DNA from 3 places in the Gryllotalpicola daejeonensis genome. Region 2 is predicted to be linked to each of the others. Evidence: predicted binding sites of a transcription regulator. Region 2 holds the regulator's gene; each other region holds the start of a gene.
What was found. The regulator HrcA, encoded in region 2, represses chaperone genes, less so after heat shock. The targets are predictions, from matches to a motif close to TTNGCACTCGNNNNNNNCGAGTGCNAA.

Region 1 (9,453 bases), on a different contig from region 2:
GTGACGCAGTCCAGATGCCCGCCACACCAGGCCGCGAGTCGCTCTTCTTCGGTGAGGTGCGAGCAGATGTAGACGCCCATCCTGAGCAGTTCGGTGCGTCCGTAGCCCATGCGGAATGGGATGATGGCCGACTCCTGGCCATGGAACGTCCGCAGCAGTTCGGCATGCGTGGCGATGTGGCCGAAGGAGCACAGAGGGGATTCGCCTGTGGAGCGCAGCATGCGCACACTGTGGCGCAGCGGCCGCGACGCCGCGTCAGCTGTCCACAGGCGCAGCTCTGCGGGCTGGGGCTCAGGCGGCGAGGCCGAGGCGGTCGAGGAGCCAGGCGAGCTCCCACGCGCGTTCGCGCCACGCGTTGTAGCGGCCCGAGACACCGCCGTGGCCCGCGACCATCTCGATCTTCAGCTGCGCATCCGCGCCGACCTCGCGCAGGCGCGCCACCCACTTCGCCGGCTCGACGTAGAGCACGCGCGTGTCGTTGAGGCTGGTCACTGCCAGGATCGGCGGGTACGAGACATCCGTTCTCACGTTCTCGTACGGCGTGTAGGAACGCATGTACTCGTACACGGACGCATCGTGCAGCGGGTCGCCCCACTCGTCCCACTCGATCACCGTCAGCGGCAGCGACGGGTCGAGGATCGACGTGAGAGCGTCGACGAAGGGCACGTCCGCCAGGATTCCGGCGAAGAGCTCGGGCGCGAGGTTCGCGACGGCGCCCATCAGCAGGCCTCCGGCGCTGCCGCCCTCCGCGACGAGTCTGGACGGCGCCGTCCACCCGGTGTCGATCAGGTGGCGCGCGCACGCGACGAAGTCGGTGAAGGTGTTCTTCTTCGCGAGCTTCTTGCCGTTCTCGTACCAGGAGCGGCCGAGTTCGCCGCCGCCGCGCACGTGCGCGATGGCGAAGACGACGCCGCGGTCGAGCAGCGACAGTCGAGAGATGCCGAACGCGGGGTCGATGCTGTGTTCGTACGACCCGTAGCCGTAGAGCTCGAGCGGCGCGGGCGCCACGGGTCGCCCGCGCTCATCGGGCGGCACGAGGTCGCGGCGGTACACGAGTGAGATCGGCACGCGGGTGCCGTCCTCGGCGACGGCCCACTCGCGGCGCTGCTGGTACAGCTCGGGCGAGTACCCGCCGAGCACGGGCTGCTGCTTGAGAAGCCGCAGCTCGCCGGTGGCCGGCACCAGGTCGTAGACCGTCGACGGCGTCACGAGCGAGCCGTAGCTCAGGCGGACCGTCGGCTGCCGCCACTCGGGGTTGCCGGACGCGCGCACGGTGTACAGCGGCTCGTCGAACGGCACCTCGACGAGCTTCCCGTAGCCGGAATCCGTCAGCGGGATCAGCCCGAGCCTGGTCAGTCCCTCGCGCCGGTACTCGACGACGATGCGCTCGGCGAAGGCGTCGATGTCATCGAGCCGCACTGCCGGGTCGTGCGCGATCAGCACGCGAGGCGTGGCGGCAGGGTCGGATGCCGGCACGTCGACGAGTTCGAAATCGAGGGCGCCGTCGTTGTGCAGGATCAACAGCCGGTCCTCGCCGGCGACGACAGCATGGTCGACGGAGTACTCGACGCCCTCACGGCGCGGCCACACGATGCGGGGCGCTCCGGTCGGGTCATCCGCATCGATTAGCCAGGATTCGCTCGTGATCGACGACGACGCGCCCACTTCGATGAAGCGGCGGCTGCGCATGAGGCCGGCGCCGACCCAGAAGCGCTCATCGGGTTCGTAGAACACCTTCGCGTCGTCGGATGCCGGCGTGCCGACCGTGTGCCGCCACACGGTGTCCGGGCGCCAGGCCTCATCGACCGTGGTGTAGAAGACGAAACGGCCGTCGGGGCTGAAGAAGGCGCCCGCGGCGGTGCCGGGAACCTCGTCGTCGAGGTCCTCGCCGGTGGCGAGGTCTCGGACGCGCAGGGTGTAGCGCTCATCACCCTCGACGTCGACGGCGTAGGCGAGCAGGGTGCCGTCCGCCGACACATCGAAGGTGCCGAGCGAGAAGAAGTCGTGTCCCTCCGCTTCCCGGTTGGCGTCGAAGAGCACCTGCTCGCCGGGCAGCGCCGGCACCTCGGCCGAGACCTCGGCGGGCCGCGGGGGACTCCAATCATCCGGGCTCGCGATCGGCGCGCGGCACTGCACGCCGTACTGCTTCCCCTCGAACGAGCGCGAGTAATACCACCAGTCGCCCTCGCGCACGGGCACGCTCAGGTCGGTCTCGAGCGTGCGCGACTTGATCTCGGTGAAGATCGTCTCGCGCAGCCCGGCGAGGTGCGCGTTGCGGCTCTCGGCGTACGCGTTCTCGGCGGTGAGGTGCGCGATGACCTCGGGGTCGTCCTTCGCCCGCAGCCATTCGTAGTCATCGATGACGGTGTCGCCGTGGAAGGTGCGCTCGGTGGGGATCTTCTTCACGACGGGAGCGGTGTCGGTCACCTTGACCACGTTAGCGTTGCGTGCATGGCCCGTTTCGCGAGATTCGACCGGTTCGGCCCCACGGCCGAGGTGCTGCGCATCGTGCACGAGGAGCCGCCCCACCCGGGCCCAGGCGAGGTACGGGTGCACGTGTGCGCGAACGGACTGAACCCGGTCGACTACAAGATCGTGCGATCGGCGCAGAGCGCGGCGAACTACGGGCTCACCGACCCCGGCTCGATACCCGGTGGCGCCGGCGTCGGCTTCGATTTCGCGGGTGACATCGACGAGATCGGCGAGGGCGTCACCAGGTTCCGGGTCGGCGACGCCGTGCTCGGTGGCCGCCGCCATCACGCGATCGGCGATTTCGTGATCATCAAGGCGGCTGCAGAGGATGCCGGCAGCGACGGGATCCTGATCGAGAAACCCGCCGCGCTCGACTACGACACGGCCTCGGCGCTGCCCGTCGCGGGCCGCACGGCGATCGCCGCAATCGACCGCGTCGGTGCGGGCCCCGGCGACACCGTGCTCGTCAGCGCGGCCGCCGGGGGAGTGGGCCTCATCGCCGCGCAGCTCGCCGTGCTGCGCGGGGCGACCGTGATCGGCACGGCCAGCGAGCACAACCACGATTTCCTGCGCAGCCTGGGCGTCACGCCGGTCACGTACGGCGACGGACTGGTGGAGCGGTTGAAGGATGCCGCGCCCCAGGGTTTCACCGCCGCGCTCGACAACAACGGGCCGGACTCGGTCGATGCCGCGCTCGCCGTGGGAGTTCCCGTGGAGCGGATCAACACCATCGCGGCCCGCGGGCACCGCGGCGCCCAGGGGGTCGGCAACCCGCAGGCCACCATGCAGCAGTTCGCCGAGATCGTCCGATTGGTCGCCGACGGCTCGATCGTGGTGCCGATCGAGGCGGTGTACCCGCTCGAGCGCGTGGCCGAGGCATACGCGCGGCTCGAAGCGGGTCACGTGCGAGGCAAGCTCGTCGTCGTGACCCGCTGAGCGGCGGTGGGACTACTTGTCGGCGTCCGGGGTGGCCGTGCAGTCGACCGTGGCGAACTGTCCCGAGCTCGTCTGCTGCGCGACGACCTTGCCATCGACGGTGATCTTGCAGGCGATATCGGCGCCGGTCGTGCCGTTGGTGGCAGTGAGCGAATAGACGGGAATGAGGCCCTGCTTCTCGGTGATGGTCTTCGAGAACGGCAGCTTCTGACCCGTGGCCTGGGACATGCCGGACCCCGAGGCCGATGAGTAGGTCACGGTGGCGTCGGTGGACGTGCCCGTGACCTGGAACACGACGGTCACCTGCTTGTTCGCCTTCTTGTCGAGATCGTGACCGACCGACTGTGCGGCGGAGAAAATGGCGGCGTACACGACCGTCATCAGGATCGCGGCCAGCAGGGCGATGCCCGCGACGATCGTGCCGGCGACGGCGATTCCGCCCCGATGGCCGCGCAGGACGAGCGCGAGGATGCCGAGCAGCAGCCCGACACCGCCGAGTCCGATCGCGACGTAGCTCGCGAACGGGATCCAGGCGAGGACGAAGGCGATGATGCCGAGCACGAGGGCTGCGACGCCGAGGCCGCTTCGGCGCTTGAGCTGGGGCGCCTGAGGCGGGTTCGCGCCGACCGGCGCCTGCGGGGGAACGGGGGACTGGGTCTCGGACATGCGTACTCCTTGGCGACGTGGCGCCGGGGTGTTCCGGCGACGTGATCACCCTCGTGCGCCGCGCATGCCGCACGGATCGTCCTTCGGGCTCGTGATCGCCAGCCGATCGGCTGGCATCGTCGGCCCGGTGGCTGGAGCGCGATGTCGTCGGTCGCCCCTACGCTCGCGTCATGACCTCGACCCCGATCGTGGCCGCCCCTCGTCGCGGCGGCGTCCTGCGGCGCGTCCTCGCGGGCGGCTGGTCGACCGGGCTGTTCATCATGGGCGCGGTCGTCGACATCGTCGGCGTGATCAATGTGCCCGGCGCGGCTGGCCCCGGCGGCGACGGAACGCTGACGGTCACCGGGTTCGGCACGCTGCTGTGCCTCGTCGCGCTTGCCGCATGGGTGACCGTCTTCTGGCGACGGCAGGTGCCGTTGCTCACGGTGATCGCCGGTGCTGTGCTGTTGCTCGTCGGCGTCTCCTACCTGCTGTTCCTCGTCGGACTACTGCAGGCGCTTCTCGCGTGGCGATCTCGCACCACGCGCCTGGCCGCGATCGGTCTGGCCGGTGTCGGGCTGTACGTGGTTCGCGAGCTCGTCGGCCCGTGGGGTGGCGCGCTGGCGTATATCTTCACGACCGATGCCGGCACGGCATCCGCACACCCGGCGGTCTGGAACCTCGTCACCGTCCTGATCGCGCTCGTGGCGCTCGGGCTGACCCTGGTCACCTACCTGTACGGGCGCACGCGCGTCGAGGTGGATTCCAGTCGACGGCTCGCCGCGCGTGAGAGCCGCCGCGCCGACGAGCTCGGAATCGAGTTGGCGCGCCAGCGTGAGCGCGAGAGCGTCGCGCGCGACATCCACGACACCCTGGCCAGCGGGCTGTCGGTGCTGTCGCTGCAGGCCGGCGCCCTCGAGCTCACGGCCGAGAGCGCCGGGCCTGCCGAGCTCAAGGCGCGCGCTCGCGGCCTTCGGGAGCAGGCGCATTCCGCGCTCGAAGACCTGCGGGTGCTCCTCGGCGGCTTGCGCAGCTCCGGGCCCGGTGGTGGTGCCGCGTCGAGCGCCTCCAGCGCCTCGCTGAAGTCTCTGGGCGCGTTGATCAGGCACTACCGCGAGAACGGCGTCGTGATCGACTCGCACGTGCTGATCGAAGACGCAGAGCGGGCGACCGCCGCCTTCGAGGCATCCGTCTACCGCATCGTCCAAGAGAGCTTGACGAACGCGATCAAGCACGCGCCGGGGTCACGAGTGTCGCTCTTCCTCGAGGCGGCCGCGACGGTCGGCGCGCGCATCCGCGTCAGCAACCCGCTCGCCCCTTCTGGGCTGCGCGTGCCGGGTGCCGGCCGCGGCACTCAGGGCATCCGAGAGCGCGTGGCCGAGCTCGACGGCACAGCGTGGCTCGGCGAGCACGCGGGCGCGTTCATCGTCGACGTGACGCTGCCGTGGAGCGACCGCGAGCCCGCCTCGTCGCGCAGCGCCGGGTGATGTCGGCGGCCGTCGATACGCTCGCGACGTGAGTGTTGACCCCCTTCCCGCCGACTCGCGACCGTGGCGCGTGCTGATCGCCGACGACGATGCGATGTCGCGCCGCTTCATGGCAGAGATCCTCAGCTCGCAGGCCGACCTCGAGGTCGTCGCGCAGGCGCCCGACGGCGCCGCGGCGGTTGAGGCTGCTCGGCGTCACCGCCCCGACGTCGTCCTGATGGACGTGCAGATGCCGCATGTCGCCGGTCCCGCGGCCACCGAGACGATGCTGGCGCAGGTGCAGACGAACGTCGTCGCGATCACGAGCTACGCGACCGATGACATCGTCGATCAGATGCTGGTCGCTGGTGCGATGGGATTCCTGCTGAAGGACCAGCCGCCACACGAGCTGATCGACGGCGTGCGCACGGTGGCGCGCGGCGATGGCTTCGTCTCGCCTGCGGCGACGGCGCGGCTGATCCGCCGCTATGTGAGCGGCCGCGGCGAGGCTCACCGACAGGAGGCGCGGGAGAGGTTCGAGGCGTTGTCCGAGCGCGAGCGCGACATCGCGGTGCTCGTCGCGTCGGGCGCATCGAACCAGCAGATCGGGGCCGAGCTCCACCTGTCGGTGGCGACGGTCAAGACCCACCTCGAGCAGGCGCGCCTCAAGCTCGGCGCTGCCAACCGGGCGCTGGTCTGCGTGCTGGTCGAGCGTGCGGGGTTCGGCCCCGTCGGCTTCGGGTAGTGGCTGCCGGGCATCCCGCCTGCATAAGAAAAGACCCCGGTGAACCGGGGTCTTTCCGTCACTGCGAGTTAGGCGTCGGCGGTCTCGACGTGAGCGCCCTCTGCGTGGCTGCTCTCGACGGCCGGCTGGATGGTCTCGGCGCGGGAGTTCACCGCGATCTTGCGCGGCTTGGCCTTCTCGCTCATCGGGATCGTGATCGAGAGCACGCCGTTCGAGTAGTCGGCGGTGATGTTCTCGGTGTCGATGCCCTGGCCGAGGCTCAGCTGGCGCAGGAAGGTGCCGCCCTGGCGCTCGCGCGTCAGCCACTTCACGCCGTCGCCGGTGGCGAGGGTGCGCTGGGCGCGGATGGTCAGCAGCTGGCCGTCGACATCGATGTCGACCGAACCCGGGTCGATGCCGGGCAGATCAGCGGACAGGACGTAGGTCTCGCCGTCCTTGTAGAGGTCCATCGGCATCAGCCGAGGACCGGCGGGGCGGTCGAGGAACGAGCCCGCCAGGCGGTCGAACTCGCGGAACGGGTCGAAGTTCATGGCCATAGGAATCAGCTCCTTACTCAGTAGTCCCAAAGTTGAGCCCCATCGACTCAACTGTGACTTACATTAGCACTCGAACACCGAGAGTGCCAGATCCATTCCTTCCAGGTTCCGGGCGTAATAATGAGCCTGTGATCGCGAGCTCACTCGCCCGGCAGCTGCGGGACGCCGGGTTGGAATGGCATCCCGCTCCGGGCGACTTCTTCCGCATAGAGGGCCCGGAATTCGCCTCGGACGAGACCTTCACGGTCTCGGATATGACCGTCGAACCGCACGAGTTCGACACTGGAACGATCCTGGGCTTCAACGGCACCACCGAGTGGGCCCTCGACTCCGTCGCGCTCGAGCAGGCGCTCTGGCTGCCCCGCGAGGACCAGCTGCGCGAGCGCCTCGGCGCCTCGTTCCGGTCGCTGACGACGCTGCCCGACGGCGGGTGGCGCGTCACCACCCGTGGTGACGATGACACGGGCGAGGCCGTCTTCGACGCCGCAGCTGCGGAAACCGCCTACGCCCTCGCTCTTCTGGCGCTGATCGATGTCGCGGCGCTCCGGTAGCCGCTCGGCGCCGTTCCCGGTCGGGCCATGGCTGTGGACGGCGATGATGCTGCCGTTCGCACCGCTGCAGTCGCGCAGACTCAACGCCACTCCGGTGCGGACGGTCGATTATCTGCTCGACATCGACTACGTCGGCGATCGCCATTACGGCCACCGGCTCGACGTGCTGACCCCGCGTCGCGAGTCGGGGGCGACCGAGAAGCTGCCGGTCTACGTCTACTTCCACGGCGGCGGCTGGACCAGCGGCGACAAGTCAGCCCTGACGAAGTACTGCGCGGTGCAGGCATCCACCGGCATCGTCGTCGTCAACGTCAACTACCGGCGCGCCGGGCTGCGCGGCGGCGGCTTCGGCATGCGCCACATGCTGCACGACGCGAACGAGGCGTTGCGCTGGGTCGTAGCGCACATCGCCGAGCACGGCGGCGACCCGAGCACGATCGTGCTCGGCGGCGACTCTGCGGGCGCGCAGATCGCCGCGCTCCTGGCGGCGACGACGACGCGCCCCGAGCTCGCCTCCCACTTCCGGCTGCGGCCCGCCGTCACCCGCGACGAGATCGGCGGGCTCGTGCTGCACTGCGGCGCCGTCGACTTCTCGGTCGTGTTCGAGCCCGGCTTCATCATGAGCCACGATTTCGTACGGATGCTTCTTCCGGGCTACCGACGGCACCGCATGAAGCCGGCCTCGCTGCAGAGGGCCTCGCGGTGGCTCAGCCCGATCGAATGGGTCGACGAGAACTTCCCGCCCGTGCTCGTCACGACGAGCGAGCGCGACATCTTCTATCACGCCAACGTCAACTTCGCGAAGGCGGCGGAGCGGGCGGGCATCCCCGTCGAATTCGTCAGCTACGGCTGGGATTCACGCAACACCGAGCACACGTGGCAGCAGGATGCCGGGCATCCGGAATCAGCAGAGGTGTACGAGCGCCTGCAGAACTTCATCGCCCAGGTCAGCTCACGTGCACGATCGGCCGGCGCTTAGGGTTCTTCTCGGCCTCGCGCAGCACCTCGCGCGTCACCGGGGCGATCTCGCCCGTGCCGTCGAGCAGGAACCGCGCCATGTTGGAGATCGGGTTGCCCTCGTTCCACTGGAAATAGATGCTCGGCACGATGCCGGTCTGGTCGCGGATCTCGAGCAGCACCGCGGCGATCGCGTTGGGAATCGAGATCGACTCGACCCGCAGGATGCGGTAGCCGTGTTTCTCGACGCCCTTCACCTCGAGATCCTCGACGAAGTCGGAGGAGTCCTCTTTGGTGCGCGGCTTCGGCAGCACCTCGATGAACAGCAGCCTGGCCCCCTGCGGGATGTGGCTGAAGTAGCGCTCTGACCTGCTCTTGTCGCTGTACTCGTCCCTCGTGTCGGGGCCCGGCTCGTGCGCCACGATGCGGATGACGCCGGACTCGTCCTCGGCATCCTCTTGCAGCCACGCCTCGGCGACCGGGTCGAAGGTCACCGACGACGCGCGCAGCTCGAACGAGCGCTTCGCGCGCGAGGCCAGCGAGATGATCAGGATCGCGAGGATGAACAGTGCGGCGATGCGCACGCCGTCCGGCCGCTCGATGACGTTCACGACGGTCGAGTAGAGGAAGGCGACGGTGACGAAGCCGAACGCCCAGACGCGCTTGCGCTGACGGCGCCGGAACGCGGAGACGGTGACGGCGAAGGCGGCGGAGCACATCAGCACCAGCACGCCGGTCGCGTAGGCGCCGCCCTGCGCGTCGACGTTCGCGCGGAAGACGATCGTGATCAGGAAGGCGATGAGTCCGAACACGACCACGAGCGGGCGCACCGCGCTCGCCCACTGCGGTGCCATGCCGTAACGCGGCAAATATCGGGGGACCAGGTTCAGCAGGCCGGCCATGGCCGAGGCCCCGGCGAACCACAGGATCGCGATCGTCGAGACGTCATAGACCGAGCCGAAGGCAGGCCCGAGGTACTCGTGGGCGAGATAGGCGAGGGCGCGGCCGTTGGCCTGACCGCCCGCCTGGAACTCCTTCTGCGGGATCAGCAGGGTCGTCGTGATGCTCGAGGTGATCAGGAACACGCTCATGATGGCCGCGGCGGTGCCGAGCAGGCGCCGCGTGCCGCGGATGCGCCCCATCGG
Region 2 (9,453 bases):
GACGCAGATCCGGCGCCGCACATCGCAGCGGCGGCCGCGCGCGCCTGGGCAGACGGATTCACCGACTACACGCCGAACGGCGGCATTCCCGAGTTCCGCGAGGCTGTGGTGGCCAAGCTGCACTCCGTCAACGGCATCACGGTCGACCCGGACCAGGTCTGGAGCACCGTGGGCGCCACCCAGGCCCTCCACCAGGCGCAGGGTCTGGTGCTCGACCCCGGCGACGAGATCCTCATTCCCGACCCGGGCTACACGACGTTCGCGATGGCGGCGCGCATGCACAGCGCCGTTCCCGTGCGCTACGCGCTGCGTGCCGAGCACGGATTCCTGCCCCAGGCATCCGACCTCGAGAAGCTCGTGACGCCCCGCACTCGCGCGCTCCTCGTCAACTCGCCCTCCAACCCCCTGGGGGTCGTCTTCCCCGAAGAGACGCTGCGCGAGCTGCTGGAGTTCGCGAAGCGGCACGACCTCTGGGTGATCAGCGACGAGGTCTACGAGTACTTCGCGCACGGCCGGCCGCACATCAGCATCGCGAGTCTCGACGCTGACGACCGCGTGCTGAGTGTGTTCTCGCTGTCGAAGAGCTACGCAATGACCGGCATTCGCGCGGGCTACCTGGTCACGCCGCCCGGGCTCGGCGACGAGCTGCGCCGCGTGCAGGAGGGCTCGATCAGCTGCATCAACGCGCCCGCGCAGTATGCGAGCATCGCCGCCCTCACGGGGCCGCAGGACGCCGTCGCCGCCGCCGCCGAGCACTACCGCGAGAACGTCGCGCAGGCGACCGCGCTACTGCGCGAGCGGGGGATCCGGCACTACGAGCCCGAGGGCGCCTTCTACCTCTGGATCGACGTCTCGCAGGCCGTCGGCGAGGGCGACGTGCAGGAGTGGGCCGAGCGCTTCGTCATCGAGAAGCGCGTCGCGGTCGCCCCGGGCAGCGCATTCGGCCCATCAGGCGAGGGGTGGATCAGGGTCTGCGCCGCGAGCCCGACCGAGGCGCTGCTGGAGGGGCTCCGGCGTCTTCCTGCCCGAGTCTGAGTTTCAGGGCCGATCTGAGAGAATCGTCGGGACATGTCACCACGAGCCCAGGCGGCCCTCGAGCCCGCAGCAACGGACCCGGCCCGCATCCGCAACTTCTGCATCATCGCGCACATCGACCACGGCAAGTCGACGCTCGCCGATCGGATGCTGCAGCTGACCGGCATCGTGCAGGAGCGCGACATGCGCGCCCAGTACCTCGACCGCATGGACATCGAGCGCGAGCGCGGCATCACGATCAAGAGCCAGGCCGTGCGGATGCCGTGGGAGCACAGCGGCGACACGTACGCGCTCAACATGATCGACACGCCCGGCCACGTCGACTTCACCTACGAGGTCTCGCGCTCGCTCGCCGCCTGCGAGGGCGCGATCCTGCTCGTCGACGCGGCGCAGGGCATCGAGGCGCAGACGCTTGCGAACCTCTACCTCGCACTCGAGAACGACCTCGAGATCATCCCTGTCCTGAACAAGATCGACCTGCCCGCCGCAGACCCTGAGAAGTACGCCGCCGAGCTCGCGAACCTGATCGGCGGCAGCCCGGACGACGTGCTGCGCGTCTCCGGGAAGACCGGCATGGGCGTCGACGCGCTGCTCGACAGGGTCGTCGAGCGCATCCCGGCGCCGAAGGGTGACGCATCCGCGCCCGCCCGCGCCATGATCTTCGACTCGGTCTACGACGCGTACCGAGGCGTCGTCACCTACGTGCGCATGGTCGACGGCAAGCTGTCGCCCCGCCAGCGCATCCAGATGATGTCGACGCGCGCGACGCACGAGCTGCTCGAGATCGGCGTGAGCTCGCCGGAGCCGACGCCCACGAAGGGCCTCGGCGTCGGCGAGGTCGGCTACCTGATCACCGGCGTGAAGGACGTTCGCCAGTCCAAGGTGGGCGACACCGTCACCGATGCAGTGAAGCCGGCCACGGAAGCACTCGCGGGCTACACCGACCCGAAGCCGATGGTGTTCTCGGGCCTGTACCCGATCGACGCGAGCGACTACCCCGAGCTGCGTGAGGCGCTGGACAAGCTGAAGCTGTCGGATGCCGCGCTGAACTACGAGCCGGAGACGTCGGTCGCCCTCGGCTTCGGCTTCCGCTGCGGCTTCCTCGGTCTGCTGCACCTCGAGATCGTCACGGAGCGGCTCGAGCGCGAGTTCGGCCTCGACATCATCACGACGGCCCCGAGCGTGGTCTACGAGGTGACCACAGAGGACAAGAAGACGGTCACCGTCACGAACCCGTCGGAGTTCCCGAGCGGCAAGATCGATTCGGTGCGCGAGCCCATGGTGCGCGCCGCGATCCTCGCGCCGAAGGACTACGTCGGCACGATCATGGAGCTCTGCCAGTCCCGCCGAGGCACGCTGATCGGCATGGACTACCTGAGTGAGGACCGCGTCGAGATCAAGTACGTCGTGCCCCTCGGCGAGATCGTCTTCGACTTCTTCGACCAGCTGAAGAGCCGCACCCAGGGCTACGCGAGCCTGGACTACGAGCCGGCGGGCGACCAGGAGGCCGACCTCGTCAAGGTCGACATCCTGCTGCAGGGCGAGCAGGTCGACGCGTTCAGCGCGATCGTGCACCGCGACAAGGCGTACGCCTACGGCGTGCTCATGACGGGCCGCCTGCGCGAGCTCATCCCTCGGCAGCAGTTCGAGGTTCCCGTGCAGGCTGCCATCGGTGCCCGTATCATCGCCCGCGAATCGATCCGCGCGATGCGCAAGGACGTCCTCGCCAAGTGCTACGGCGGTGACATCACCCGCAAGCGCAAGCTGCTCGAGAAGCAGAAGGAGGGCAAGAAGCGCATGAAGATGGTCGGCCGCGTCGAAGTCCCGCAGGAAGCCTTCATCGCCGCACTCTCCGGCGACACCGAGCGCAAGGACAAGGACAAGTGAGCGCGCAGCGCCGCGGTCGCGAAGGCGCGGCCGAGACGCCGGTCACCTATGGAGCGATCGGCGGTACTCAGGCCATCGACCTGCTGCAGTACCCGCCGCACGGCTATAAGCCGATGGAGCGCAGCATCCGCCTCGGCAGCGGCGACGAGCGCTGGGAGACGTCGAAGGCCGCCCTCATGTCGTGGGGCGTGCAGCGCGGCGCCGGACTCAAGGTGACGAACGTCGACCTCGGCACCGGCGAGCAGTACGCCGGCGTGCGCTTCGCGGAAGACGGGACCCCGGTCGGCATGCGCGACGTCGGCGGCGCGGAGTCCGTGTACAACGACGAGGGCGAGCCGCTCATCTCGAACGGCATGTCGGCGGTGCTCAAGACGAAGATCGGCCCGATCACCGTCGAAGCGCCGGTGCGCGTCGTCTACGTCATCGACGACCCGAAGCGGGTCGGCTTCGCGTACGGAACGCTGCACGGCCACCCCGAGAGCGGGGAAGAGGCCTTCATCCTCGAGCACCGCGACGACGATTCCGTTTGGCTGACCGTGCGGAGCTTCTCGCGCCCCGCGTCGTTCGGCTGGCGCCTGCTCTCACCGATCTCGAGCAGCGTGCGCAAGGACATCACGGCGAAGTACCTGCGCGCGCTGCATCCCATCAATGCCGCGTAGCCATCGTGCCTAGCGCACTTCCCCTCGGCGACCCCGCACCACAGGACGGGCTGTTGCCGGCGCAGGCGGCGGTCGGTGCGACCGATCGCGATTTCGGCGTGTACCTGCACGTGCCGTTCTGCCGCGTGCGGTGCGGCTACTGCGATTTCAACACGTACACCGCGACCGAGCTGCGCGGGGTGAAGCAGACGGATTACGCGGACCAGGCGATCGCCGAGGTGCGGTTCGCCGCCCGCGCGCTCGAGCGGTCGGGCCTTCCCGCACGCCCGGTCTCGACGGTCTTCTTCGGCGGCGGCACGCCGACGCTGCTGCCGCCCGGCGACCTCGCGCGCATGCTCGCCGCGGTGCGCGACGCATGGGGGCTCGCGCCTGGGGCCGAGATCACCACAGAGGCGAACCCCGACTCGGTGGATGCCGCGGCGCTGCGCAGCCTCGCCGATTCCGGCTTCACCCGCGTCAGCTTCGGCATGCAGTCGGCCGTGCCGAGCGTGCTTGCGACCCTCGAGCGCACCCACGACCCCGAGCGCGTGCCCCTCGTCGTCGAGTGGGCGCGCGACGCCGGGCTCGACGTGAGCCTCGACCTGATCTACGGAACGCCGGGGGAGACCCTCGACGACTGGCGCCGCTCGCTCGATGCCGCGCTCGCGTGCGCCCCCGACCATCTGAGCGCGTACGCGCTGATCGTCGAAGAGGGCACCAAGCTCGCGCGCCAGATCCGCCGCGGCGAGGTCGCCGAGCCCGATGACGACCTGACTGCGGACATGTACGAGCTGGCGGATGCCGTGCTCGAGGCGGCGGGCTACGGGTGGTACGAGGTCTCCAACTGGGCCACCGGCCCCGAGCACCGCTCGCGGCACAACCTCGGCTACTGGCGCGGCGCCGACTGGTGGGGCGTCGGCCCCGGCGCGCACAGCCACGTCGGCGGTGTGCGCTGGTGGAACGTCAAGCACCCCGCGGCATACGCGGCACGGATGCTTCAGGGCGAGTCGCCCGCCGCAGGGCGCGAGACCCTCGACGCCGAGACTCGGCGCGTCGAGGACATCCTGCTCAAGGTCCGCATCGTCGAGGGGCTGCCCGTCGCAGAGCTCGATGATGCCGGGCGCACCGAGGTCGCCGGGCTCATCGCCGAAGGGCTGATCGACGGCGCGGCGGCGATCGGCGGAAGCATCCGGCTCACCCTGCGCGGCCGCCTGCTGGCCGACGCGGTCGTGCGCCGCCTCGTGCCGTGATGCGCGCGGCTACTTGAAGAACTTGATCGCCAGCGGATACGTGTAGTACTCGCCGCGGCTCGCGGCCAGCGCACCCATGATGCTGAACACGATGTTGACGATCCACACCGCGGCGAGGATGAAGAACCCGACGATGAGGAACGCGGTGATCCAGCCGATGATCTCGGCGATGATCATCGTGATCTGGAAGTTCAGCGTGGTCGTGGTGTGCTGGCGGACGAACGGGCCGCGGTCCTTGTAGACGACATAGAGGACGATCGCGCCGATGAGGCCCGCGAACAGCCCGCCGGTGATCAGGTTGAGCCCGCCTGCGATGACGTGCGTGAGGATCGACCAGGTGCGCTCTTCGTCAGGGCGCAGCTGCGCCCCGGCGTACTGCGGGGGAGGCGGCGGCGGTGTGTACGACATGGTGTGCGAGCTCCGTACGTCTAGTTTGGAGTCAGCGTAGCGGGGTTAGTATTGGCACTCATAGGTCTTGAGTGCCAGAACTGGTGAGGGGAGCGTCGTCGATGGTTTCTGAGCGAGGTCTCGCGGTTCTCCGGGCGATCGTGCAGGACTACGTCGCGACGCGCGAGCCCGTCGGCTCGAAGACCATCGTCGACAAGCACCGCTTCGGGGTGTCGGCCGCGACGATCCGCAACGACATGGCGCTCCTCGAAGACGAAGAGCTGATCGCAGCGCCGCACACGTCGTCCGGCCGCGTCCCCACCGACAAGGGCTACCGCGTGTTCGTCGACCAGCTCGCCGACGTCAAGCCGCTCTCACCCGCGCAGCGCCACGCGATCGAGGTCTTCCTCGGGGCATCCGTCGACATCGACGACGTGCTGTCGCGCACGGTGCGCGCGCTCGCGCAGCTGACCCACCAGGTCGCGCTCATCCAGTACCCGTCGGTGTCACGCGCCCGCATCCAGCATCTCGAGTTCGTCGCGCTCGCCCCGCGGCGCGTGCTCACCGTGCTCATCGCCGACACCGGCGTCGTCGAGCAGCGCGTCGTCGAGTTGGGCGCGGACTATGAAGAGCCCGTCCTGCGCTCGCTGCGCGACGCCGCGAACGAAGCACTCGTGGGCGTGCCGATGGCGGATGCCGCGACCGTGCTGCCGACGATCGTCGAGCGCTTCCCCGAGCCGCTCCGCCCCGTGATCGCCGAGCTGGTGGAATCCGTCGCCGGCATCATCGGCTCGACCCGGCAGGAGCGCCTGATCATGGCCGGCACCGCGAACCTGGTGCGCACCGAGCACGACTTCACCGGCAGCGTCTACCCGATCATGGAGGCCATCGAAGAGCAGGTCGAGCTGCTGAAGCTCTTCGGTGAGATGGCGGCCGAGCAGCACGGCGTACTGGGCAACCGCGACGTGAGCGTGTCGATCGGCCGCGAGAACGAGCCGTTCGGCCTTGCAGAGACCTCGGTGCTGACCTCCGGCTACGGCACCTCGGGAGGTACGGTCGCGCGGCTCGGCGTGCTCGGCCCGACGCGCATGGACTACTCCACCAACATGGCCGCGGTGCGGGCTGTCGCCCGCTACCTGAGCCGCTCGCTCGGCGACCAGGCCTGACCCGGCCCGAGCCACGACCACCAACTGAAGGAGCCGCCAGTTCATGGCAGCAGACCACTATGAAGTCCTGGGCGTCGACCGCGACGCCAGCCCCGATGAGATCAAGAAGGCCTACCGGCGCCTCGCGCGCGAGCTGCACCCCGACGTGAACCCCAGCCCGGAGGCCGCAGAGAAGTTCAAGCTGGTGACGCACGCCTACGACGTCCTCTCGGACCCGCAGCAGCGCCAGCAGTACGACCTGGGGCCGCAGGCGGGGCCGTTCGGCGGCGCGCAGGGCTTCGGCGGCTTCGAGGACATCTTCTCGACCTTCTTCGGCGGGGGCGGTGCGAGCCGCGGGCCGAAGTCGCGCCGCGAGCGCGGACAGGACGCGCTGCTGCGCGTCGAGATCGACCTCGCCGACGTCATCTTCGGCGCCCACCGCGATCTCGAGGTCGACACGGCCGTGCTGTGCGAGCGCTGCCAGGGCTCGTGCTGCGAGCCGGGCACCCACCCCGTCACGTGCGACATCTGCCACGGCACCGGGTCGATCCAGCGTGCGGTGCGCTCGCTGCTCGGCAATGTCATGACGTCGAGCCCGTGCGGCACCTGCCGCGGCTACGGCACCGTGATCGCGACGCCGTGCGTGACCTGCCAGGGTCAGGGCCGCGTCCGCGCGCGCAAGACGATCCCCGTCGACATCCCCGCCGGCGTCGACACCGGCCTGCGTCTGCAGCTGCCCGGCCAGGGCGAGGTCGGCCCCGCGGGCGGCCCCAACGGCGACCTCTACCTCGAGATCAAGGTCAAGCACGACGACGTCTTCAGCCGCGACGGCGACGACCTGCTCGCGACGCTCGAGGTTTCGATGACCGACGCGATCCTCGGAACGTCGACGACGTTCACGGCGCTCGACGGCGAGGTCGACCTCGAGCTGCGACCGGGCACTCAGAGCGCCGAGGTGCTCACGATCAAGAACCGCGGTGTGACGCGGCTGCGCGGCAACGGCCGCGGCGACCTGCGCATCGGGATCCAGGTGGTGACGCCGACGAAGCTCGGCCGCAGCGAGCGAGAGCTGATCGAGCGCTTCGCGAAGCAGCACAAGTCCGAGAGGCCGCATCTCTCGCAATTCCAGCAGGGGCTGTTCGCGAAGCTGCGCGACCGGTTCCTGAACCTCTAGCCCGTGGCCAACTTCTACCTCGTCGAAGAGCTCGCCGACGCGACGGTCGGCGGGCTCGTCACGGTGGCAGGCCCCGAGGCGAAGCACATCGCGACCGTGTCACGGACCCGCGTCGGCGAGCCGCTGCTCGTGGGCAACGGCCGCGGGCTCGTGGTGAGCGGCGTGGCCGAGTCCGTCGCGCCGGCTTCGGTCGAGGTGCGCGTCGACGAGGTGCGCAGAGCGGATGCCGCAAGCCCTGCGATCCGACTCGCGCAAGCGCTCGCGAAGGGCGACCGCGACGAGCTCGCGATCCAGGCCGCGACCGAGCTCGGCGTCGATGGGGTGATTCCGTGGCAGGCCGAGCGATCGGTCTCGCGCTGGGCCGGCCCGAAGCTCGAGAAGGGCCGCGAGCGCTGGGCGACCATCGTGCGCGAAGCGGTGAAGCAGTCCATGCGCCCGTGGGCGCCCGAGGTCGCTCAGCTCGCCTCGACGAAGCAGCTTTCCGAGCTGGCCGCGACCCACCGCGTGCTCGTGCTCGAGCCGACGGCCCAGCATCCGATCACCTCGATCACGCCGGACGGGCGCGACCTGCTGCTCGTCGTCGGCCCTGAGGGCGGCATTGCGCCCGCAGAGCTCGATCAGCTGCAGGCCGCAGGCGCCGAACTCGTGCGCCTCGGCGACTCCGTGCTGCGCACCTCGACCGCGGGGCCCGCGGCGATCGCCGTGCTCAGCGCGGCGCTTCGTCGCTGGTAGTCCGCCGCTGCAGCGCGAGCTTCTCGAGCTTCGGCGCGAGCGCGTCGAAGAGCGCGAAGAGGTTCTCGGTGATGCGCCGGCCGCCGCTCGGCAGCGCGAAGCGGCCGATCAGGTAGACCGAGCGGCCGGCGATCTGCAGCTGGATGCCCCGGCCGAAGTCGTGCAGCACCGCCATCAGGTCCGGCTGCAGCACATAGAGCAGCTCGGCGGGGTTCGCGTCGGCTGCGTGCCGCAGGCGGAACTGCGACTGGAAGTCGCCTTCGAGCTCGAGGGTCTTCGGGTAGCGGTCGAGCGCGTTCCAGTAGCCGCCGAGCACGGGCCGGGTCTCGCTGTCGAGCCAGAGCCCGGGCAGCTCGGCCGGCAGTTCGAAGTGCAATACGCCGCGCACGTGAGTGACGCGGTTGCGCCCCGTGGGGCGCAGACCTGCCGTGGTGGTGAAGTTCAGCGCGTAGGTATCGAACGCGCGTCCGCGGATGCCGGTGAGCCTGTCCCTGATCGTGGCGTCGCTGCCCACCCCGCGGTAGAGGAGCTCGGGGTCGAGGTCTGGCGGGAACGGCAGACGGCGCGGGTCATAGGTGAAACCGTTCGCGGCGGCGAACCGCGCCAGCCGAGCACGCCCGAGAGCGAGGCGCCGAGCCTGCCGCGACCACCAGGCGACGAGCCACACCCAGAGCCCGAGAAGCGCGGCGGCCACGCAGCACACGACGATGCGCCCGGTCGGGCCCTCGAGCAGGAACAGCGCGGCGAGGCAGAGCAGCAGCACGGTGCCGGAATTCCTCGACGTGCGCCACAGCGGCGCAGGCATCCCCAGTCCCTTGTCCGCGCCGGCCGCAACGCGCATCGCCTGCACCTCGCCCGGCGCGCAATCGGCGCTCAGCTCATCGAAACGCAACGGCGCAACTTCCCCCACGGTTCACATGATGCCCGCCGAATAGGATTAGGGGCATGAGCGACCGCGCACCGTCCGTCTTCTCGCGCATCATCGCGGGTGAGATCCCCGCAGATGTCGTCTTCGATTCCGATCGGGTGATCGCCTTCAAGGACATCAACCCGCAGGCGCCCGTGCATGTGCTCGTCGTGCCGAAGACCGAGCAGTACGCGAACGTCGCCGAGCTCGCCGCCGGCGACCCCGAGCTGCTCGCCGAGGTCGTCGCGACGGCGCAGAAGCTCGCGGAAGAGCTCGCCGACGGCGACTACCGACTCAT
Region 3 (9,453 bases), 980 kb from region 2:
GGGCTCGCTCGGCAGCTCGCTCGTGTTCGCTCGTTCGAGCGGCGCGGGCCCTTCGAGGCGCACGCCGACGCGGTCCGACGCCGGCGTCACCGTGAAGACGCCGGTGCGCAGCAGTCGCAGCGCGTCGCCGGTGAACCAGTCGTCGCGCGGGCCGAGCCACGCATCGAGCACGACGCCCTGCGAGACACCGGACTCGCCCCACGGCGGGGCGACTGCGTCGAGCACCGGGTCGCCGGCGGTCTCATCGCCGACGGGCAGTACGTCGCCCGGTGCGAGCGGCGCGGGGCCGATTCCTGCAAGCGTGTCGAATGACCGGCTTCCGAGCACCGGGGGCACGTCGACGCCGCCGCGCACCGCGAGGTAGGCGCGCAGCCCTGCGCTCGGTGCGCCGAGTCGCAGTTCGTCACCGTCGCCCAAGTCGATCAGCTCGTACATCGCGGGGTGGTGCGTGCGCCCCGAGGCGGTGACGACGGCGATCGGGCAATAGGCGCCGGTGACGACCACCTCGACCGCGCCGTGGGCCCGCACGCCGAGGCCACCGAAGAGTGCCTCGATCACGGCGGCACCCGGCGCATTGGCGACCAGCCGCGTCGCGAGCGCGGCAGAGGCTCGGTCGGCGGCGCCCGCCGTGCCGACGCCCTGGTCGAGGAATCCGTGCCGCCCCTCGTCCTGCACGGTCGCGAGCAGCCCGACCGCGGTGACCTCGAGCGCCCTCATCCGCCGACCGCCACGAAACGCACGCGCGTGCCCGCGGTGAGCAGGGCGGGCGGCGTGCGCGCGAGATCCCACATGGCGAGCTCGGTGCGGCCGATGAGGCGCCAGCCGCCGGGGGATGCGCGCGGGTAGACGCCGCTGAACTCGCCTGCGAGCCCGACGGCGCCGGCGGGGACGCGCGTGCGCGGGGTGGTGAGGCGCGGCACCTCGAGCGGCGAGCCGTCGCTCACGAGATAGCCGAAACCGGGCGCGAAGCCGCCGAAGGCGCACACCCAGGTGCGCCCCGTGTGTGCGGCGATCAGCTCGTCGGCCGAGAGGCCGAGCAGCGCGGCCGTGTCGGCGAGGTCCTCGCCGTCGTACACGACCGGGATCTCGACGGTGGCCCCGTTCGTGCCGTTCGGGCGCACGCCGCCGTCGCCAGCGACCGCCGCGACCGCCGCCACGACGGCCTCGCGCGTGACCGCCGCCGGGTCGAAGTGCAGCATGACGGTGCGGGCGCCGCTCGCGGCATCCGTCACGCCCGCAATCGGGGCGCGCTCGAGAGCCGCGCGCAGGCCGACGGCGTCCGCCAGCGACGCGCACTCGACCAGCACGTCGTGCTCGCCCGCGCGCAGGAAGCGGAGCTCGCTCACGCGAACGCCCTGAGCTCGACGCCCGCCGAGACCAGCTCAGCTCGCACGCCCGCGGCGATCTCGACGGCGCCCGGGGTGTCGCCGTGCACGCACACCGAGCGTGCCTCGACGGCGATCTCCGAGCCGTCGATCGCGGTCACGCGACCCTCGGTGACGATGCGCACGACCCGCGCCGCGATCTCGGCCGGGTCGTGCAGCACGCTGCCGGCGTGTGCGCGCGGCACGAGCGTGCCGTCGGGCTGGAACGCGCGGTCGGCATACGTCTCAGAGATGGGCGCGAGGCCGTGATCGGATGCCGCGCGCAGCAGCTCGGAGCCCGGCAGAGCCAGCACCGCGAGGCCCGGGTCGACGGCAGCGACGGCCGCGGCGACCGCATCGGCCTGCGCCGCATCGCGCACCGCGACGTTGTAGAGCGCGCCGTGCGGCTTCACGTAGCGAACGCGGGTGCCAGCCGCGCTCGCGGCGGCGCTCAGCGCCCCCAGTTGGTAGACGACATCGGCGAAGAGCTCGTCCGGCGTCGTCGGCACCGGCCGTCGCCCGAAGCCGCGCAGGTCGGGGTAGGCGACGTGCGCACCGATCGCGACACCCTTCTCGGCGGCGAGTCGGCACGTGGCCAGCATGATCTGCGGGTCTCCGGCGTGAAAGCCGCAGGCGACGTTCGCGCTCGTGACGACGTCGAGCAGGGCCGCATCGTCGCCCATCGACCACGCGCCGAAACCTTCGCCGAGGTCGCAGTTGAGGTCGATCGTCGCCATGGCTTCACGCTAGTCGTCATGCCCGCCGGTCGCCGGTGGCAGGATCCATGCTGTGACGCAGGTCGATGACGACGAGCTACGTGTGCTGCAGGCGCGCGCCTACGGCCCGCAGGCAGACATCCACCTCGACGCGCGCGCGATGATTCGGCTGCGCGAACTCGAGGCGAAGCATGCGGCCGCGCGCGGGGGCGACGATGACCTGACGAGGGATGCTTGGTCGGCGCCCGCCGCGTCGGGGCCCCGACCCGCGCCCACAGTCACGGAAGAGGTCGAGCCCGAGGCCGCGGCGGAAGAACCCCCGGACGCTTCGGAAGAGCCCACCGGAGCCCCGGGCCGGCGGCGTCCACCGCGCCCCGTCAGCCGCACAGGCATCCTGATCGCCGTCGCCGTGCTGGTGGCGGCGGCGATCGTCGTTGTGTCGCTCGTCTTCATCCGACGCGTGCAGACCGCCCCGCTCGAGCCCGACGCGGTGCAGATCGCCCGGCTCGCTCGCGACCCCTATTACAAAGTGCCGAGCGAGATCACCGGCGAGGACGTGAGCAGTGTCACCAAGGTTCACGCCTACGCCGCGCTCGGCGGCCTGCGAGCCATCACGATGGCGGGCGAGGACTTCTCCGGGCAGTCCTCTGACGACCCGTGCCTCGTCGTCTTCCCGCCGGCGCAGTTCACCAAGGCCGGCAACGACGGCTACTTCGCGTGGAGCGGGTGTCAGAGCGGCGCATTTCCCGCGATCGCTCAGCTGCGCATCACGCCCGACCTTCCGCAGGCAGTCCGCGATGCGTTCCAGGGCGGCGAGGTGCTGCAGTTCGTCTACGACCAGGCCGACGACGAGGTGGTCGTCTTCACGACCAAGTGAACGCCGCGACTAACCTTGAAGGGTGCTGCTCGCGATCGACACCTCTGCCGGCTCGTCGGTCGCAGTGGTCGATTTCGAGCGCGGCGTTCTGGCCGAGGCATCCGACCCGGGAACGCGCGGCCACGCCGAGCGCATCGGGCGCCTGATCGCCGACGCGCTCGCCGAGGCGAAGATCTCGCCGGCCGAGCTGAGCGCCGTCGCCGCGGGCATGGGCCCCGGCCCGTTCACCGGCCTGCGCGTCGGCATCGTCGCCGCGCGCGCGTTCGCGCTCGCCGCGGGCAAGCCCGTCGTGAACCTCGTGAGCCACGACGCCATCGCGTTCGACGCGTATCGCGAGGGCCATGACGGCCCACTTCTCGTCGTGACGGATGCCCGCCGCCGCGAGCTCTACTGGTCGTTCTACGAGCGCGCCGACGAGGTCGGGCTGCCCGTGCGCGCCGACGGCCCGCAGCTCGCGAAGCCCGACGAGCTGCCGCACTCCGATGCGGTGCGCCTCGACGCGGCATCCGTCTCTGCCGCGGCCCTCGGCCTGCTCGCCGAGCACACCTGGAAGCACCAGCGCCCCTTCGCGAGCGGCGAGGCCCTCTATCTGCGCTCACCCGACGTCACCCCGTCGGCCGGCCCGAAGCGGGTGACCGGGTGACCGACGCCGAGAGCTTCGCGCTGCGGCGCGCGACGATCGACGACCTCGACCAAGTCGTCGCCCTCGAGCGGGTCATCTTCGAGAACGACGCGTGGCCGGAATCGCTGTGGCGTTCAGAGCTCGAGAGCGAGCACACCTTCTATCTCGTCGTGACGCGGGCGGATGCCCCTGCCGAGCTGCTCGGCTATGCGGGGCTGCTGTCGCTGCCGGGCGCCACCGACGGCGACGTGCAGACGATCGGGCTCGCAGAGGCGGCGCGCGGCTATGGGCTGGGCCGCGAGCTCATTCGCCTGCTGCACCTCGAAGCGCAGCGCCGCGGCGTGCGCGACATGTTCCTGGACGTGCGCGTGGACAACCCCGTGGCGCAGTCTCTCTACCGCTCGTTCGGGTACGAGCAGATCGGGGTGCGGAAGGGCTACTACCAGCCCGACAATGTCGACGCGCTCGTGATGAAGGCAGCCATATGAACCGCGACGAACCGCTCGTGCTCGGCATCGAGACGAGCTGCGACGAGACCGGAATCGGCATCGTGCGCGGCACTCGACTGCTGAGCAACACGATCGCCAGCAGCATGGAGGAGCACGCGCGCTACGGCGGGGTCGTGCCCGAGGTGGCCGCCCGTGCGCACCTCGAGGCGATGGGTCCCGCCCTCGAAGCGGCGCTGGCCGAGGCATCCGTGCGCCCCGATGAGCTCGACGCGATCGCCGTGACCAGCGGGCCGGGACTCGCCGGAGCGCTGATGGTCGGCGTCGGTGCCGCGAAGGCGTTCGCGGTCGCGCTCGACAAGCCCCTCTACGCCGTGAACCACCTGGTCGGCCACGTCGGCGCGGACGTGCTGGACGCGAGCGGCGGCCCGGGCCACCCCGTCGAGCTGCCGACCATCGCGCTGCTCGTCAGCGGCGGCCACACCAGCCTGCTGCACGTGCGCGACCTGACGAGCGACGTCGAGCTGCTCGGCGAGACCATCGACGACGCGGCGGGCGAGGCGTTCGACAAGGTCGCGCGCATCCTCGGCCTGCCGTACCCCGGCGGCCCCCAGATCGATCGCGCCGCCTCGACCGGCGACCCGACGGCCATTCGCTTCCCGCGCGGGCTCAGCCTGCCGAAGGACCTGGCCAAGCACCGCTACGACTTCTCGTTCTCGGGGCTGAAGACGGCTGTCGCGCGCTGGGTGGAGCAGAAGACGGATGCCGGCGAAGAGGTGCCCGTCGCCGACGTGGCCGCGAGCTTCCGCGAAGCCGTCGTCGACGTTCTCGTCACGAAGGCCGTGAACGCCTGTCTCGACCGCGGCGTTCCCCGCCTGCTGCTCGGCGGCGGAGTGGTCGCGAATGCCCGACTGCGCGAGGTCGCCGCCGAGCGCTGCGCCGCAGCGGGCATCGCCTTGCGCATCCCGGCGCTGTCGCTCTGCACCGACAACGGCGCGATGATCGCGGCGCTCGCCGCGCAGCTGATCATGGCCGGCCACGAGCCGTCGAGCCTCGACTTCGGGGCCGATTCGACGCTTCCCGTCACCGAGATCCAGGTGCGTTGACAGCCCCAGAGGGCGCTGGAACGATGGGGCGGACAGCGGGCATTCAGCCCGCGCTGAAGGAGTGTCATGTCTGACCCGCAGAACCCTCCCCGCACGCCTGACGAGCCGCACGTTCCGGTCGAGCCGCAGGAGCCCTCGGTTCCCGCCGAGCCCGACGAGCCCACGGTTCCGTCCGAACCGGATGAGCCCACGGTGCCCTCAGAGCCCGACCAGCCGCTGCTGCCCTCCGAGCCGCCGGCGCCGACCGAGCCCGAGCCGTTCACGCAGCCCGGGCCGTTCGAGCCCGAGTCGCCCTCGGTCGCACCGCCCGAGCCGCCGGTGGCGCCCTCGACGCCGAGTGCGCCCGAGCCGCCGTCCGCACCGTCGGCCCCGTCGTTCACGCCGCCGGCGCCGCCCGCGCCGCCGACGCCGCCGAGCTACGAGCAGCCGTCTGCGCCGCCCCCGCCTGCACCGCCCGCCGCCGCGGCCGGCCCCGTTCCCGGCTCGTACACGCCGGGCGAGCAGGGGTCGACTCCTCCCATGGCGCCGCCGGCGCCGGCATCCGATCAGGGCGCCCCGCCCGACCCGCGCTACGCGGCGCCGCAATACGACGGCCCGCAGTACGGCGCGCCGCAGACCTCGAACCCGCAGAACACGACGTCGCACTACGGCCCGGCCGCGACGGGAGCACCGGTGCCGCCGCCCGGCCCGGGCTACGGCCCGCCGCAGCCCCCGCAGCCGCCCTATGGTGGCGCGCCCGGCCAGCCGTACGCGCAGTACGGCCCCCCTGGCGGCTACGGCCAGCGCACGAACGTGCTCGCGATAATCTCGTTCGTCGCCTCGCTCGCGGGCCTGTTCGTGATCCCGTTCCTCGGGCAGATCGGCGGCATCGTGCTGGGCTTCATCGGCCTGAACCAGATCAAGCGCACCGGCGAGAAGGGCCGCGGCTTCGCGCTTGCAGGCATCTGGATCGGCATCATCTCGCTCGTGCTCGCCATCCTGGGGCTGATCCTCATCATCATCGCCGCGGTGGCCGCGTCGACGCACGGGAACAGCTACACGTACTAGCGCCTAGATCCGCTCGGCGAGCAGGGCCGTGTGGCGGCCCGCGACGCGCGTCAAGATGAGGGCGGCGGATGCCTTGCCTTTCAGCGCCAGCCGCGTGCGCAGCTTCGCGGGGTCCACGTCGACGCCGCGCTTCTTGATCTCGAGCGTGCCGATGCCGCGCTTCCACAGCTCGGCCTTGAGCTCCTTCTCGTGGTACGGCAGCCGCTCGACGACGCGGAAGCCCTGGGCGAAGGGCGTCTCGCGGGCGGCATCCGCCGTGACATACGCGATGCCGTCGCTCAGCATGCGCCCGTCGAGGAAGCGGGCGAGGTCGCCGATGAGGCGGGCGCGGATGACGGCGCCGTCAGGCTCATAGAGGTACTCGCCGAGTTCGCCCACGGGCGCATCCGCGCTGTCCTCCGCGGCGGTCAGCTCGTGCGCGCCGTCGGCGTCGAGCACCAGCGCCGCCCGGGTGATTCCGGGGCGGCCGAGCGCGCCGAACCAGAGCACCAGCTCGACGACCTGGCCGCCGAACGACACCCACTGCGCCTCGGCGGACCCGGGGATCAGGTCGCGGTCGAACCCCGGGCCGAGCTTGACCCCGACAGGCATCCGGCTCGCTGCGTTGAACACCCAGTCGAGCGACGGCGACCAGTCGTCGGAATCGGTGAGCCGACGGGTGTCGCTGTGGCCGGCCGTGCGCCGGGCGGGGTCGAGCCACAGCGCCTCGGCGCGCGAGATGTCGAAGGACTCGGCGACGCCCTGCTCGACCACGGTGTCGGGGAACGGCGCCAGGTTGTAGCTCGCGATCGCGGCCGTCACCTCGTCGCGGTCGACCGCGGTCACGTTGAGGCCGAGCGCGGCGAGCGCCATCGCGTCGCCGCCGATTCCGCACCCGAGATCGGCGACGTGACGGATGCCTGCCCCGCGGTACCTCGCCGCGTGTCGCGCCGCGACCGACAGCCGGGTGGCCTGCTCGAGGCCGGCCTCGGTGAACAGCATCCGCTCGGCGAACTCGCCGAACTTGCCGGAGCCGCCCGCTTTCGCGCGCAGCTTCGCCTGCGTCAGCACCGCGGCGACCAGCGCGGGCGGATGCCCCTGCCCGCGCAGCGACGCGACGAGCTTCACGACGTCGCGCTGCGACTCGTACGGCGGAAGGGAGTCGAGCAGCGCGAGGCCCTGCGGGCTCAACAGTTCGACGAGCTCTTCGCGAAGCATCCGCTCACCGTCCTGCTCTGATACGAAACCCGGATTCACATTTGGCACTCGCCTTGCAGGAGTGCCAGCGGGGGTCCTAGACTCGACTTAGCACACTCGGTAGGAGAGTGCTAACCCATGTCTTGAAGTACACCGTACAAGAAAGAGGTCTACCGTGTCGGTCTCCATCAAGCCGCTCGAGGATCGCATCGTGATCAAGCAGGTCGAGGCAGAGACGACCACCGCGTCGGGTCTCGTGATCCCCGACACCGCGAAGGAGAAGCCGCAGGAGGGCGAGGTCGTCGCCGTCGGCCCCGGCCGCATCGACGACAACGGCAACCGCGTTCCGCTCGACGTGGCCGTCGGCGACCGCGTGATCTACTCGCGCTACGGCGGCACCGAGGTGAAGTACGGCGGCGAGGAGCTGCTCGTGCTCTCGGCTCGCGACATCCTCGCGGTCGTCGAGCGCTAAGCCGCACGAACTCAGGTGGAGCCCGGGCAGTCGCCCGGGCTCCACTTTTTTGCAGGCGGACCGCTGACCGCGGCGTCGCGTCGCCCGTCGCGCCCGTAGGTTGGAGGAATGGCGGCCCGCGAACACAACCCGGTGAGAAGCGGCCTGCTGTTCGGGTTCTGCGCCTACCTGCTGTGGGGCATGCTGCCCCTGTACTTCCTCGTGCTCGCCCCCGCGGGCCCGTTCGAGATCGTCGCCTGGCGCATCATCTGGTCTCTCGGGTTCTGCGCGATCGCGCTGACGGCGACCCGCGGGTGGCCGCGCCTCATCGGTCTGGCACGACAGCCCCGCATCCTGTTCACGCTCGCCGGCGCCGGCATCCTCATCTTCATCAACTGGCAGACGTACGTGTACGCGACGTCTTCGGGGCGCGTGGTGGAGGCGGCGCTCGGCTACTTCATCAACCCGATCGTGCTCGTGTTCCTCGGCGTGCTCGTGCTGCGCGAGAAGCTGCGCCCGCTGCAGTGGGCGGCCGTCGGCATCAGCGTCATCGCGGTGGTCGTGCTCACCTTCGCGTATGGCGCGTTCCCCTGGATCGCGCTGACGCTCGCGTTCTCGTTCGGGCTGTACGGATTCGTGAAGAAGCAGGTGGGCGGGCAGGTGGATGCCCTGTCCGGCCTCACCCTCGAATCGGCGTGGCTCGTGCCCGTGGCGGTCGTCGAGCTGATCGTCGTCGGCACGACGGGCGGGGGAGTGGTCTTCGGCACCGCGGGGGTCGGCAACACGATCCTGCTCGTGTTGGCGGGCGTCATCACGGCGGTGCCGCTGCTGCTGTTCGCGTCGGCTGCGCGGCGGCTGCCGCTCGTCTACATGGGCCTGCTGCAGTATCTGACGCCGATCATCCAGTTCATCATCGGCGTGCTCGTCGAGCACGAGCAGATGGAGCCGGCGAGATGGGTCGGATTCATCATCATCTGGGTCGCGCTGGGGCTGCTGACCTTCGATCTGGTGCGCTTTTCGCGGCGCCCGCGTGTTACGAGCATGTAGCGATTCTTCGCAATCGCTTGCCTGGCAACACCCCTGTAACACAATCGGGTTTAGCTTTCCCCCAATTGAGGACCGGAAAGCACCCGTAACGCCGCGTCCTGCATCCAACGAAGGGTTCCACAGTGACCACTACCTCTCCCCGCGCTCGCGTCGCGGCTGTACTTGCGGGGGCTGCGGCTCTCGCACTGCTCGTCACCGGCTGTTCCTCCGACAACGGCTCTTCTTCGGCGAAGAAGACCGACGCCTCGTCAACCAAGACCCTCGCAGCAGCGAAGACCTGTGCAGACGGCTTCGACTCGTCGACGACGTTCGGCCTCGGCACCTTCCTGCCGCTGACCGGCTCGCTCGCCTCCCTCGGCCCTGCTGCCGTCGCCGGCGCGGGCGAGGCCCTCTCCGAGATCAACGCGGCAGGCGGCGTCAACGGCACGGACGCGTGCATCATCTCGACCGACTCGTCGGACGCGTCGAACCCGACCATCGGCCAGCAGAACATCAACAAGCTGCTGCAGGCCAAGGTCTCGGCCATCCTCGGCGCCGAGTCCTCCTCCGTCACCGAGAACGTGCTGCCGACGGTCTCGGCCGCAAGCACCGTGATGTTCTC

Region 1: the regulator HrcA is predicted to act here: its motif matches at 6,864-6,890, upstream of ABD736_RS13270 (Hsp20/alpha crystallin family protein).
Region 3: the regulator HrcA is predicted to act here: its motif matches at 7,417-7,443, upstream of groES (co-chaperone GroES).

Annotation. Positions count from the first base shown of each region.
Region 1 is NZ_BAABBV010000002.1:76,113-85,565, reverse strand. Features, by position in the region: gene ABD736_RS13300 (hypothetical protein) at 1-221, opposite strand, end outside; gene ABD736_RS13295 (S9 family peptidase) at 292-2,427, opposite strand; gene ABD736_RS13290 (NADP-dependent oxidoreductase) at 2,452-3,408, shown strand; gene ABD736_RS13285 (MmpS family transport accessory protein) at 3,421-4,074, opposite strand; gene ABD736_RS13280 (sensor histidine kinase) at 4,245-5,540, shown strand; gene ABD736_RS13275 (response regulator transcription factor) at 5,569-6,264, shown strand; gene ABD736_RS13270 (Hsp20/alpha crystallin family protein) at 6,333-6,800, opposite strand; gene ABD736_RS13265 (hypothetical protein) at 6,929-7,351, shown strand; gene ABD736_RS13260 (alpha/beta hydrolase) at 7,332-8,330, shown strand; gene ABD736_RS13255 (APC family permease) at 8,299-9,453, opposite strand, start outside.
Region 2 is NZ_BAABBV010000001.1:601,407-610,859, reverse strand. Features, by position in the region: gene ABD736_RS03085 (pyridoxal phosphate-dependent aminotransferase) at 1-1,035, shown strand, start outside; gene lepA (translation elongation factor 4) at 1,069-2,922, shown strand; gene ABD736_RS03075 (DUF1990 domain-containing protein) at 2,919-3,581, shown strand; gene hemW (radical SAM family heme chaperone HemW) at 3,587-4,810, shown strand; gene ABD736_RS03065 (DUF4870 domain-containing protein) at 4,820-5,218, opposite strand; gene hrcA (heat-inducible transcriptional repressor HrcA) at 5,320-6,363, shown strand; gene dnaJ (molecular chaperone DnaJ) at 6,407-7,516, shown strand; gene ABD736_RS03050 (16S rRNA (uracil(1498)-N(3))-methyltransferase) at 7,520-8,248, shown strand; gene ABD736_RS03045 (hypothetical protein) at 8,223-9,158, opposite strand; gene ABD736_RS03040 (histidine triad nucleotide-binding protein) at 9,194-9,453, shown strand, end outside.
Region 3 is NZ_BAABBV010000001.1:1,584,637-1,594,089, reverse strand. Features, by position in the region: gene ABD736_RS07940 (5-oxoprolinase subunit C family protein) at 1-717, opposite strand, end outside; gene ABD736_RS07935 (5-oxoprolinase subunit B family protein) at 714-1,346, opposite strand; gene ABD736_RS07930 (LamB/YcsF family protein) at 1,343-2,101, opposite strand; gene ABD736_RS07925 (hypothetical protein) at 2,154-2,957, shown strand; gene tsaB (tRNA (adenosine(37)-N6)-threonylcarbamoyltransferase complex dimerization subunit type 1 TsaB) at 2,980-3,600, shown strand; gene rimI (ribosomal protein S18-alanine N-acetyltransferase) at 3,597-4,067, shown strand; gene tsaD (tRNA (adenosine(37)-N6)-threonylcarbamoyltransferase complex transferase subunit TsaD) at 4,064-5,131, shown strand; gene ABD736_RS07905 (DUF4190 domain-containing protein) at 5,198-6,178, shown strand; gene ABD736_RS07900 (class I SAM-dependent methyltransferase) at 6,182-7,375, opposite strand; gene groES (co-chaperone GroES) at 7,530-7,826, shown strand; gene rarD (EamA family transporter RarD) at 7,935-8,852, shown strand; gene ABD736_RS07885 (ABC transporter substrate-binding protein) at 8,975-9,453, shown strand, end outside.